4 regions of the Aeromonas enterica genome follow, and region 1 is predicted to be linked to each of the others. Evidence: riboswitches for the same ligand, from Rfam matches in the RefSeq annotation. Region 1 holds a riboswitch; each other region holds the start of a gene.
The links. Region 1 has a riboswitch for cyclic di-GMP ahead of ACW5XD_RS00350 (glycosyl hydrolase family 18 protein). Riboswitches for the same ligand answer to the same signal wherever they lie in the genome.
Positions count from the first base shown of each region.

Region 1 (3,206 bases):
AGAGTCACGCTGGGAGGCCTGTTTCTCGACCCCTTTCGCATCCTGGTATTTCTGCACCGGCAGCGTGATGACGCCGGCATCCCCCTGTGGCGTCAGCTTGGCGGGTCGGTAGATCATGGCCACCATGATGGCGTCGCCACCGAAGAAGCGCTCGTTGCCAAGCAGCGCCTTGGGCAGGGCCACGAGGGCGTACTGCTTGCTGGCGTCCTTCTGCTGGGCGTTGAGGCTTTGCACCAGATCACTGATGGCGGAGTGGCTGTCGAAGCCGTTGTTCTCCATCTCCATCAGGCCGAGCAGGTCGGCATCCATCTCCGTGATGGCGTTGACTATCTTGGTGCGCTGCAGCTGGAAGTCCTCCAGATTCTTGGCTCCGCGGTTGCAGCCCTTGGCGCTGTCCGCATCTGCCTGATCCTTGCACAGCACGTTTAGTGCTCCGCCCACGCTGGAGTGGCTGGTGAAGTAGTTGAGCACGTTGAAGCTGCCGATGCGCAGGTCGGTGCCATCGGCACGGGCCGGGGCGCTCTGGCGATCGTTGTCGCTGGTGCGCAGCAGATCGCCGGCGGTGATCACCTGATCCTGCGGCACGATCAGCCGGTATTCGTTGTAGCTGTAACTCACCAGCGCATCCAGATTGACCGGGGCATCGCCGATGCGCAGGTAACCCTGTTCCGGCTCCCAGCCCGGCAGCCAGGGCAGCTTGCCGTCGGCGGCCTTGAAGTCGGATTCGAGGAACACCCGGTTGTTGGCATTGGCCTTGGCCAGTGCCTTGGACTCTTTGCTGCCTGCATTGTGCAGCTGGGTTGGCTTCATCAGCGGCGCCTGGTGGGAGATCACCAGGTTGTTGCGTTTGGCGGCGTAGTCATAGCTGAAGTTGCGGCTTATCTTGAGCGCGCTGTCGGCATCCAGTCGTACCCGCATCCCTTCGTGACGCTCCAGTGCCCGGGCCAGGGTCTCGTTTTCCAGTACCCGCAGCGGCACGGCGGCAGGGGCCGTCCCCTGGGCGAGGACTTGCAGGCGCGGGGTGCCGCTGTCAACGACCGGCTTGAGCTGGGTGTGGTTGTAGTACTCCTCGACCTTGGCCTCCAGACAGACTTCGGCGCCCGGCTTGATGTCCGGGTACTTGCTGGCGAAGTTCTTGTCGTTGAGGTAGACGAAGATGCCGTCCGAAGTCTGGGGGTTGCCATCGCCCTGCACATCCTGCAGGTAGAAGCCCTTGTTGAGGCTCTCGCCAAGCGCGGAAACCACCGCCTTGACCATGACGCTCTGGGGGCTCTCGAACTTGTCGCTGGGAATGAGCGGACTCTTGTCGCCACTGCCCTGAATGACGGGGATGGGGGTGAGGGCACTGTCAGCCGGGCAGCTGAAGCTGGCGGCATGGAGAGACGGGGACGCGAGCGCAAGCCCCACGGCCAGCGACAGCAGGGTACGTGTTCCTTTCATAACGGTTCCTTTTTTATTTTTTGCCAGTGTTTCCATAGCCTTGGCGCATCGGCCAAGGGCGCGCATTGTCACATTTCTGGCATGTCATACCAGTGAGCCAACGCACATTACGGGGATGCAAATGAGGGCAATCTCGGTTTTTTTGACTTGGCTAACAGTATGAAATTAATGACAAAATCATTAATTCAACCAAGACGGGAAACTGTGATCTGGCTGGCATCCACATATTTTTCTTCGAGAATGAAGATTGAGACTCGGCTGGTTGATTCCTATACTCGGCTTGTTCCTCACGGAACCCAGGTAAAGGGCAAACCGGCCGAGAGGCCGGGACGCAATGCTTCCGGTCTTCAGATCAGTCGATCCAGATAGCGGGGCTTCCCGGGGTGATGGTGGAGTCTGTGGCAGGTCCATTGCCAGTTGTCTGCCCCCCATCACGCAGGTTGCGATTGTTCTTTGTCCTAGTGACCAATGCCAAGACAAAACAAGGAAGATAACAATATGCAACAGACCTTTAGGCCCAGCAGGCTTGCCATGCTGGTGGCCCTGGCTGCCATGCCCGCCTGGGCACAAGCCGCTTATCCCGCCTATCAGGCCGGCACCGCCTACAAGGCTGGCGATGTCGTCAGCAATGTCGGTAACCTCTACGAATGCAAAGAGTTTCCCTACTCCGGCTGGTGCGGGGCCTCGCCCTATCACTATGAGCCTGGCGTGGGGGCGGTCTGGGCCGATGCCTGGAAGCTCTATGGCGGCGAGGTACCACCACCGGCGCTCGGACTGGCAATCAGTTCGCCCACCGTTGGTAGCGCTTTCAACGAGGGCGCATCGGTGGCGCTCGCTGTGACCCTGAGCGGCAACAGCAGCGCCCTGGTCAAGGTCGAGTATCTGGTCGATGGCAAGCAGGTCGCCTTGAGCAGTGCATCCCCCTGGTCGGCCAGCTGGGTTGCTACCGGTGTCGGCCCCCATCAACTCAAATCTCGTGGGCTGGACAAGGATGGCAAGCTGCTGAGCGAGGCGGATGCCAGCTTCAGTGTCAACGCCGTGGTCGCGCCAGAAGCACCCAGGGTGAGCATCAGCAGCCCGGCCAGCGGTGCCAAGGTGACCCTGGGTCGCAGCGTGGCGGTCAGTGGCAATGTCACCGATGCCAACAACGACGTCGCCAAGGTCGAGCTGTTCGTCGATGGCAAGAAGGTGGGCGAAGACGTCAGCGCCCCCTGGCAGGTGAGCTGGACGCCCCAGAGCAAGGGGGCTGCCGGCCTCAAGCTGGTGGCGACCGACAAGGAGAACCAGATCGGCGAATCGAGCCAGGTCGATGTGCAGGTGGAAGAAGCGGCCCTGCCGCCCACAGGGGGCAACCTCTCCTGCGACATCCGCCAGATCTATCGTCCGGACGGTTACGAGTGCATGGGGGATGACCACGCCCGTCGCGTCATCGGCTACTTCACCTCCTGGCGTACCGGCAAGAACGGTCTGCCTTCCTACCTGGTGAGCGACATCCCCTGGGACAAGATCACCCACATCAACTACGCCTTCGCGGCGGTGGATGAGCAGAGCCACCTGATCAAGGTGGACGATGCCGCCACCAAGATGACCTGGAACGGGGTGCCGGGCGCCGAAATGGATCCCGAATTCGCCTATCAGGGCCACTTCAACCTGCTGTCGAAGTACAAGAAACAGTATCCGGACGTGAAGACCCTGATCTCGGTGGGTGGCTGGGCCGATACCCGCGGCTTCTACACCGCCACCACCAAGGGCGACTGCTCGGTCAA
Region 1 covers NZ_JBSTYL010000001.1:74,774-77,979, forward strand. The annotation lists gene ACW5XD_RS00345 (ExeM/NucH family extracellular endonuclease) at 1-1,440, opposite strand, end outside; cyclic di-GMP riboswitch class I at 1,737-1,822, shown strand; gene ACW5XD_RS00350 (glycosyl hydrolase family 18 protein) at 1,939-3,206, shown strand, end outside.

Region 2 (3,206 bases), on a different contig from region 1:
GGTGCCAGGTATGCCCATGCTGGCTTTTCTCAGCTTTGCCGCCGTGCTGGCATGGGCAGGTTGGAGTGTCAGCAAGCGTCGGGTCAATGATCCTGATCTCGATGCAGCCCAGGAGCTGACGCGCCAGATGGTGCAGTCCGAGCCACAGGGACTGGAGTGGCAGGACCTGCCTCCTGTCGATGCGGTCGCCATTGAGCTGGGCTATCGGCTGGTGCCCTTGGCAGAAGCGGACAAGGGAGCCGAACTGCTTGCCCGGGTACGGGGTATTCGCAAAACCCTGTCCGAGCAATATGGCTTCCTGCTGCCCGAGATCCGGGTGCGTGACAACTTGCAGTTGCAACCCGATCAATACCGGATCAAGTTGTCCGGTGTGGCACTTGCGGCTGGTAACGTCGACTGTCAGCGACTGATGGCGATTAGCAGCGGGGAGACATATGGTGCCCTGGATGGTGAGCTGACGCAGGATCCAGCCTATGGCATGAATGCAGTCTGGATCTCGCCGGAGAACAAGGCTAAGGCCTTGAACCTGGGTTATTCCGTAGTCGATTCCGCAACAGTTATCGCCACTCATGCCAGCAAATTGTTGAGAGAGCAGCTTGATTCTCTATTTGGCCATGATGAAGTAGGCAAGTTGGGCCAATATCTGGCTACCCAGTCACCCCGTCTGGCAGAAGAACTTAATCTGGCGCTGACTCAAATGCAGCAACTGAGGGTTTTCCGACAGTTGCTCAAGGAGCAGATCAGCCTCACCGATATTCGAACCATTGCCACCACCTTGCTGGATGCAAGCGAGCTGACCAAGGATCCTGTCTTGCTGGCGTCCGATGTCCGGTGTGCCTTGAAACGCCAGATTATCAGACAGGCGATTGGGTCGCGCGATATTTTAGCCGCGTTTACCTTGGAGGATCGTCTTGAGCAGACGCTGTTGGCTGCAATGACCCAATCCCAGCAACAGGGAAAAATTCAGCTGGACAGCTTCCCGGTTGATCCTCAGCTGCTGGCGCAGTTGCAGCAAAATATGCCATTGGTGAAAGAGCAGTTGCAACAGCAAGGTCATGCTCCGGTATTGGTTGTCATGCCTCAGCTCAGGCCCTTGATGGCAAGATATGCTCGTTCCTTTTCAAAAGGTCTCAAAGTGCTTTCTTATAATGAAATACCAGAAGATCTGAGGGTGGAAGTTATTGGGACTCTGGGCTGAAACTGAACTGCCATGTTGTGAACAGATGGGAAGGTTATATTCCGCATATCTACTTGAATTGTCATTGGAAGCCGCTATGATGTGACGGTTTTTGACGCACAAGATGTTAAAAGCATATAACAAATATAACAATTCACATGTGTCACACAGCTATCACTGGAGAAGTGGAGTTGTCTTGTCCCACTATGGACAGTCGCATGATAAAGGCAAACTGAACTGAAAAGTCAGGACGCAAAGCCTCCGGTCTTATAGCAGCAATGCTAATGATAGCGGGGTTACCAAGGCTATTGTTACTGCCTTGATACCATTCTTTGTATAAATGAGACGCCCGTTAGAGGCGCCATTTTCTGTATGGTGCGTTTTTATTTTTGACACATCAGTTCTGTTGATTGGTTTGTCCACCATCACGGGTTCGGGTTCATATGCTTTCGGATATTTCTATCAAGAAAAACTCAAGATCGATTGGTATTGAGTCAGCACCTCATTTGTTATTGGTTAGACCAGTGTTTTCAAATGGAAATGATATTGAGGGGAGGTTGTTGGCGCAGGGGTACGCTGTTTCCTGTGTTGATTCGATCAATAAGTCTAAATTAATTCTCGCCAATAACTCAGTTGCTCTGGTCTTGCTCGATATGGATCTCATGACCGAGGCTGGTCCTCAATTAGTGCATGAATTCTGCGGTGTCGATTGCATTATTCTGGTTAATGAACAGCAGGCTTATCTTGCGGCAGAAGCCATGCGGGCGGGGGCGATTGACTACATCATCAAACCCTTTGGCTATCAACAAATGCTCGATGCGGTGAAGGGGGCGTTGCGTCTGCGCCAAACCATTCCCAATCTGATCGCTACCTCTACCATGAGCCTGCAGGTACTGCAACTTGCTCGTCGTGCAGCCAAAACGTCTGCCACCATCCTCATTGGTGGTGAGTCGGGAACGGGTAAGGAGCGACTGGCTCGCTATATCCACGACATGTCCAACCGTGCCGGCAAACCTTTTATCGCCATCAACTGCGCTGCAATTCCTGAATCCATGCTCGAATCTATCTTATTTGGCCATAACAAGGGGGCATTCACCGGGGCGACAGGTACACAACCGGGGAAATTTGAGCTGGCACAGGGTGGGACGTTGCTACTTGATGAGATTTCTGAGTTGCCATTGTCGCTGCAGGCCAAGCTGCTGCGTGTTTTGCAAGAGAAGGAAGTCGAGCGGCTCGGCAGTCACCAAACCATCGCACTGGATGTCCGGATTATTGCTGCCAGCAACAAAGATATACGGACGCTTGTTGCCGTGGGCCAGTTTCGGGAAGATCTGTTTTATCGTCTCGACGTGCTTCCCATGAGTTGGCCAGCGCTACGGGAGCGCCCAGATGACATACTGCCATTGGCCGAATATTTCATCGAGCGACATGCTCCTCAGCAAGGCTATCGTCTGAGTGAAAGCGCCCGTCAGCAGCTGTTGGCGTATGGCTGGCCTGGCAATGTCCGGGAGCTGGATAACGTCATGCAGCGTTCATTAATCATGGCTCGCGGATTGCATATTCAAGCAGTCGATTTGATGCTGCCCACTTACACCATTGAATCCGACAATGCGTTACCGGAAGCGTTTTCCGCCCCGGAAGGGCTTAGCGAGACGCGTCGGTATGCCGAATTTCAATTTGTACTAGAGACCCTGCGCCGCTTTCGCGGCCATCGGACCCGCACGGCAGAGGCCCTTGGTATGACGACCCGGGCACTGAGATACAAGCTGGCGGCCATGCGTGAGCAGGGCATAGATATTGAGCAGCAGCTTCAAAACTAAGGGATAACCGAGTGAAGATTGAAATGATGTCATCACAGGTGACGCTCTTGCAGCAGATGCAGGAGATGCAGCGAGTCGCCAACCAAACCCCTTCCATCGAATTAAATGATGCATCGAATGTGTCATTCACCGATGCCATGCGCGATGTCGTCGGGCGAGTCAACGAGCAGCAAAATACCGCCTCAAAACTGATGACCGCTGTCGATGCG
Region 2 covers NZ_JBSTYL010000008.1:45,243-48,448, forward strand. The annotation lists gene lfhA (lateral flagellar biosynthesis protein LfhA) at 1-1,198, shown strand, start outside; cyclic di-GMP riboswitch class I at 1,394-1,481, shown strand; gene lafK (lateral flagellar response regulator transcription factor LafK) at 1,621-2,997, shown strand; gene lfiE (lateral flagellar hook-basal body complex protein LfiE) at 3,009-3,206, shown strand, end outside.
Region 2: it holds a riboswitch for cyclic di-GMP, as region 1 does, so the genes downstream of both, lafK (lateral flagellar response regulator transcription factor LafK) here and ACW5XD_RS00350 (glycosyl hydrolase family 18 protein) in region 1, are expected to answer to the same signal.

Region 3 (3,206 bases), on a different contig from region 1:
TACATGGCCGCGCCCACCACGACTTTGCCTGGATCCACGCCCTGGCCCAGCAGCGCCTTGACCCCCTTGTCGGTGGTGTACTTGGTGTTCGGATCCCAGCTCGACTCGTAGAGCGCGGTCTGGTGGCCCAACCCGGTATTGGTCCAGGCGCCGTTGAAGTCGTAGCTCATCAGGAAGATGTGATTCATGTATTGCTGGGCGGCGCGATAGTCCACCTTGGCAATCTTGTCACCGCCGGCGCTGATGGCGGAGGTGAGTTCGTAAGTGCGGCCCGTCTCTGCGCTCAGCTCGTCGAGCATGGCGCGCAACTCCTTCATCAGCAGCACATAAGTCTCGCCATCGGAGGCGCTGCCCAGGTTGGGGTTGGCCCCCAGGCCGCCCGGGAATTCCCAGTCGATATCCACCCCGTCGAAGAATTTCCAGGTCTGCAGGTACTCCTTCACCGAGGCGACGAAGGTGTCACGCTTGGCCTTGTCACCGAAGAAGAAGAAGGGGTCCGAGAGGGTCCAGCCACCGATGGAGGGGAGAATTTTCAGGTCCGGATAGGCCTTCTTGAGCGCCATCAGGTTGCCGAAGTTGCCCTTGTAGGGCTCGTCATAGGCGGTGAGATTGCCCTGCCCCATCTGGATGGCGGCCCAGGGATCGTGGATGGAGACCTTGAAGTCTTCACGCCCGGCACAGGAGCGTTGCAGCGCCTCGAAACTGCCGGAGATCTCTTTGAGGCTGTCGTTGATGCCGTTGCCCCCGCAGATGGGAGTAAAACCGTAGAGGATGTGGGTCAGGTTCTGGGCCGGGACCTTGTCCACGGTGAACTTGCGACCATAGACGCCCCACTCCACATAGTAGGCCCCCACCACCTTGCCGGACTTGTTGGCGTAAGGCTTGTTGTTCTCCTGCAGCGGCGCCTTGAGCGGCACCAGGTGGCTGCCGTCGGTGTCGGCCACCAGGATCTCTTTTTTGTCCGAGAGGGTGCAACCATCGGCATTGCACAGGGCCACCTGCATCTGGTAGCGGCCCCCCTTGGTCACCTTGAAGTTGGCAGTGCCGGCTGCGGAGGCTGCGCCTGACCACACCTCCTTGCCATCGAGCAGCACCTTGGCGGTCTGGCCGACATCCCCGGACCAGAGGTTCCAGCTCACGCTGACCGGTGCGCCATCGGCGTGTACCTTGACCAGCTTGTTGTAGGCGGTGGCGGCTTGATCCACTTCGACGATGGCGAACTTGGTTTCGCCCCAGCCTATGGTGGGTTTGCCGGGAGCGGCAGCGAAGGCGGAGGAGGCACACAGACCCCCGACCAACAACGCCAGTACGGAGGGTTTTGGACTTAACATAGTTGAATATCCTTATTTCGTTCTTGGAATAAATAACGAAAAAGGCAACGCCAACCTGACAGGTAACGCAGACAACATCGCGCCATGGCTTGGCCCATGGACGAAACAACCTGTGGTGGCCCCGCTGTCTTAGGTACTGCTGACCCTTAGACCGGAAGCTTTGCGTCCCGGACTTTCGTCCGGTTTGCCTTTTGCACAACTTGATTTGCGACAAAAATAATCGCGACCTGACTATAAGGGAGGGCAAGGAGGAAGGGCAAACCCGGGATCGGCTATTAACAAGCCGCTTTTTACCGAAAACAAGCCTCAAACGAGAAGAAAAAGCACCTTATCTCGTCAGAAAGTGCTGATCTTGCCGTCTGAGGAGACGAGATTAAAAATCAGACGAATTACTTGTTTCGTGATCATCATCAAGTTTGGCTGGCCGTAATACGCTGTTCATCAATGCTCGTAACTTGAGCGGTTTGACCGGCTTGCTGATGTAGCCGTAGCCGTGCTCGCGGATCTGCGCCTGCAACTCGCTCTTGCGATCCGCACTGATGATGATGCCGCCGATGTCGTTGCCATGGGCGAGGCGCAGCATGTGCAGTGCCTGCAAGCCTGTCTTGCCGTCATCCAGGTGGTAATCGGAGAGCACCAGCTGCGGCAGGAAGCCACCAGCGATGAGATCCTCCGCCTGAACCAGGCTCTGGGCACAGACGACCTCGCAACCCCAGCGCCCCAGCAGGGAGTGCATGGCGATGAGAATGTCGCTCTCGTTGTCGATGCAGAGCACCCGGATCCCCTCCAGCTGGCTGTCCCGCAGTGCGGGAGCCGCCACCTGCGTCGTTGCAACAGGACGGGTCGCCAGGTTGAGGGTGATGGCAAACACGGATCCCGCCCCCGGCCAACTGCGCAGTGTCAGGTTGTGGCCCAGCACCAGAGCGATGCCGCGGGCAATGGCGAGCCCCAGCCCCAACCCCTGCTCCTTGGCGGTGCGGGAGTGATCGAGGCGGGAGAACTCGTCGAAAATAGCCTCCTGCTTGTCGGCCGGGATGCCGGGGCCGTTGTCCCACACCTCGATGCGCACCTTGTCCCCCAGCCGGCGGCAACCGAGCAGCACACGGCCGCCCGGGTTGTAGCGAAACGCATTGGTGAGGAAGTTTTGCAACACCCGCCGCAACAGGCGCACGTCGCTGTAGACCGCGAGCCTGCTCTCCACCACTGAGAACTGGACCCCTCCTGCCTGCGCCAGCACCCCGAACTCCGCCTTGAGGTTGTCGAACACGTCGTGCAGGGCGAAATCCAGCTTCTTGGCCTTGAATTTGCCCGCCTCCAACCGCGAGATGTCGAGCAGATCCGTGATGAGATCCTCGGTCGCCCCCAGCGCATCGTCGATGTGACGGGCGATGCGGGCCGTCTCATCCCGGGGCGGCAGCATCTCCAGCAGAGAAGAGGTAAACAGCTTGGCCGCATTGAGGGGCTGGGTCAGATCGTGGCTCACCGCCGCCAGGAAGCGGCTCTTGGAGTGGTTGGCTCGCTCCACCTGCTGGTTTACCAGCAACAGCTGGCGGTTGAGCTCGGAGAGCTCGTGGGTACGCTCGGCCACCCGCGCCTCCAGATGTTCGTTGGCCTCGCGCAGCACCCGTTCGGCGTCGCGAAACGGGGTGATGTCAGTAAAGGTCATCACGAAGCCGCCCGCCGGCATGGGGTTGCCCTGCATCTCGATCACCCGGCCATCGGGCCTCTCCCGCGCCGAGATGTGGGGGCTGCCGCGCAGCATGAAGGCGACCCGCCGCGCCACATGGGCCTCGATATCGCCCGGACCGCACAGCCCCTGCTCGGCGTTGTAACGGATGATCTCCTCGATGGCGCGCCCCATCTGGATGAGGCCGG
Region 3 covers NZ_JBSTYL010000007.1:91,423-94,628, reverse strand. The annotation lists gene ACW5XD_RS09980 (glycosyl hydrolase family 18 protein) at 1-1,331, opposite strand, end outside; cyclic di-GMP riboswitch class I at 1,443-1,530, opposite strand; gene ACW5XD_RS09975 (hybrid sensor histidine kinase/response regulator) at 1,705-3,206, opposite strand, start outside.
Region 3: it holds a riboswitch for cyclic di-GMP, as region 1 does, so the genes downstream of both, ACW5XD_RS09980 (glycosyl hydrolase family 18 protein) here and ACW5XD_RS00350 (glycosyl hydrolase family 18 protein) in region 1, are expected to answer to the same signal.

Region 4 (3,206 bases), on a different contig from region 1:
TCCTGCTGATGGGGCTGCTGGGGTTTGCCATCAGCCGCTCCATCGTCAATCCGCTGGCCGAGATCAAGCGCGCCATGCAGCAGGTAGCGGCCGGGGATCTGGTAGTCAGCATACCGATACACGGCAAGGATGAGCTGGGGGTCGTCGCCACCTGCACCAACCAGGGACTCGACGCCATTCGTCGCGCCCTGCTGGAGGCAAGCCAGGGTGCCCGCAACGTGGCGGATGCCGCCCTGCGCATCGCCGCCTCCGCCGAGCAGACCAACCAGGCGGTCAACAGCCAGCGGGATCAGCTGGCCCAGCTCGCCACCGCCATGAACGAGATGAGCGCGACCATCTCGGATGTGGCGGGCCACGCGGAAAATACCGCCCGTGATACCCAGGATGCTACCAACGAGGCCGGGCTTGGCAACCGGGACGTGCATGCCAGCGTGCATGGCATCCAGGCGTTGGCCACCGAGGTGGAGCAGGCCACACTGCAGGTCAATCAGCTCAAGGAGGGGGTGATGCAGATAAGCGAGGTGACCGCCGTCATCAGCGCCATCTCGGAGCAGACCAATCTGCTGGCCCTCAACGCCGCCATCGAGGCGGCACGCGCCGGCGAGCAGGGACGCGGGTTTGCGGTGGTGGCCGACGAGGTGCGTCAACTGGCCAGCCGCACCCGCCAGTCCACCGAGGAGATCCAGAGCACCATAGCCCAGCTGCAGCAACGGGCGGTGACCGCCGCCAGCGCCATGGACGCCAGCCGCAAGCTGGCGGAGAGCAGCGTCAGCCAGTCGGAGAAGGCGGGGCAGGATCTCTCTCTCATCGTCAACCATATCCAGCACGTCAGCGACATGGCGACCCAGATAGCCACCGCCGCCGAGCAGCAGAGCATGGTGGCCGAGGACATGAACCGCAACGTCAGCGGCATCAACGATTCGGCGCTGGAGATGTCCCAGTCCGCCTCGCAACTGGCTCAGGAGAGCGAGTTGCTGGCCGGCCTCTCCCGCAGCCTGGACGAGCGACTGGCGGTGTTCAAACTCGGCAATGCCATCGACCAGCAACTGGAACAGCGGTTGGCACCGCTGCATCAGCAGGCACGTCAGGCCGAACGTCCCCGCGCTCGCCACTGATCCGTCCTGCCCTGTCGCAGGCAATCCCCTGCCAGTCCGGCTGACAGGGGATTTTTTCATTGATAAAAAATGCCTTACTTTTGCATCTTATCGACATAATTGTCGGCACTCCGTACAGCAAGATTATTAAATATACATTTAAAAACATTACGTTAAGTGTTTTCTCTACTCCGATGAGGCCAAGCTGCAAACATTTATACTTAATTATTCAAGAAAAAATAGTCATGATACTGTCGTCGCCAAACGCGACACCATGATCGTTTATATAGTCATTTGGCAAACTGGTTGAAAAGCCAGGACGCAAAGCTTCCGGTCTAAAGACACGTCGTCCAGGATAGCGGGGTTGCCACACGCAAGTGTGTATCGGGGAACGCCCCAGCCAACTGACTGCCCATATCTGTCGAACAGAGGAATGTATGGCAGCAAAAATCCAACTCAATCACCTCGTCGCAGCGCTGGCGCTGCTGACCAGCGGCAGCGTGCTCGCTCACGGCTACATCACCCAGCCGGCCAGCCGCAACTACCAGTGCAACACGGGCGACAATAGCCAGTGTGGTGCGGTGCAATGGGAACCCCAGAGCGTGGAAGGCCCCTCCGGCTTCCCGCAGACCGGCCCCCAGGATGGCCAGATCGCCTCGGCTGGCAGTAGCCGCTGGAGAGAGCTGAACGTCCAGACCAGCGATCGCTGGGCCCGCAAGGAAGTGCAGGCCGGCCCCTTCGCCATCAGCTGGACCTTCACCGCCAACCACGTCACTCGCAACTGGCGTTACTACCTCACCAAACAGGACTGGAATCCGAACCAGCCGCTGACCCGCACCGCCTTCGATCTCACCCCCTTCTGCGTGGTGGATGGCAACATGGTACAACCGCCCAAGCAGGTCACTCATCAGTGCACACTGCCAGAGCGCACCGGTTATCAGCTGATCCTGGGTGTGTGGGAAGTGGGTGACACCAACAACAGCTTCTACAACCTGATCGACGCCAACTTCAAGGGCGGCACCCAGCCACCGCTGAGCTGGAGCCAGGGCGGTACCATCTACCCTTCCACCGATCTGGCGGCCGGTGACAAGGCCAGAACCCTGGTATTCGACGCCAATGGCGTGCGCCCCGATCTGCAGACCGAGCTGACCATCACCACCACGGAGCAGGGTCAGAAGAACAACTGGGCCCATGCCCTGGCCAGCAAGATCAATGCAGAGCAGAGCCAGATCCGCGCCGGTCAGCAGAATGCCGACGGTCAGTTCAACCCCGTCTACGGCCAGAACCCCGTCTATCTCAAGGCAGGCAGCGCGCTGGAGCGGGTCGAAATCCAGCTCGAACAGCTGCAACCGCCGGTGGGCAACGACATCAGCGTGAGCGGTCTGGAGAGCGAGTACCTGCTCGACAACGGCAAACTGACCCTCGACTTCACCGTCACGGCGCAAGGGGATCTCACCGTCACCAACACCCTGTATGACCACGGTGGTGTGGCTAAAGGCCAATCCTCTGCCGACATCAAGGACAGCAGCCAGAGCTTCACCATGCCGCTCACCGGGCTCAGCGCCGGCCACCACCAGCTGGTGATCGAGGCCAAGCCGAAGGCCGGTGGCGAAGCCCTGCAGCAGACGCTGGATCTGATGCTCAAGGATCCGTCCGGTGGTGACTACCAGTTCACCTTCCCGGAAGGACTCAAGTCCTACACGGATGGCACCAGGGTGCTGCAACCCAAGAATGGCAAGATCTACCAGTGCAAGCCCTTCCCCTACCGCGGCTGGTGCAGCCAATGGTCGGCCAGTGCCACCCAGTATGAACCCGGGGTCGGTACCAATTGGCAAGACGCCTGGATTGCGCTGAACTGAGCCAGTTCTAAAAGTTGAAACGCCATAACTAAAACGGGGAGCCACTGGCTCCCCGTTTTAGTTGGTGTCACCAGACTCAGATCTGGAAGTCGAGGGCGGGCTCGCCACCCATGGCGCGGGCCTGAATGTCTGCCAGCGCCAGCTCGGGGTTGCAGAGCTGGATGAACTGCCAGGCGAAGTTGTGCTGGAACTGCCCCTGCTTGAGACCGATCCAGGCGGTGTGGGGCGCAAACAGCCGGCTGCCATCAAGCTG
Region 4 covers NZ_JBSTYL010000003.1:156,851-160,056, forward strand. The annotation lists gene ACW5XD_RS04800 (methyl-accepting chemotaxis protein) at 1-1,115, shown strand, start outside; cyclic di-GMP riboswitch class I at 1,381-1,466, shown strand; gene gbpA (N-acetylglucosamine-binding protein GbpA) at 1,532-2,953, shown strand; gene cbl (HTH-type transcriptional regulator Cbl) at 3,030-3,206, opposite strand, start outside.
Region 4: it holds a riboswitch for cyclic di-GMP, as region 1 does, so the genes downstream of both, gbpA (N-acetylglucosamine-binding protein GbpA) here and ACW5XD_RS00350 (glycosyl hydrolase family 18 protein) in region 1, are expected to answer to the same signal.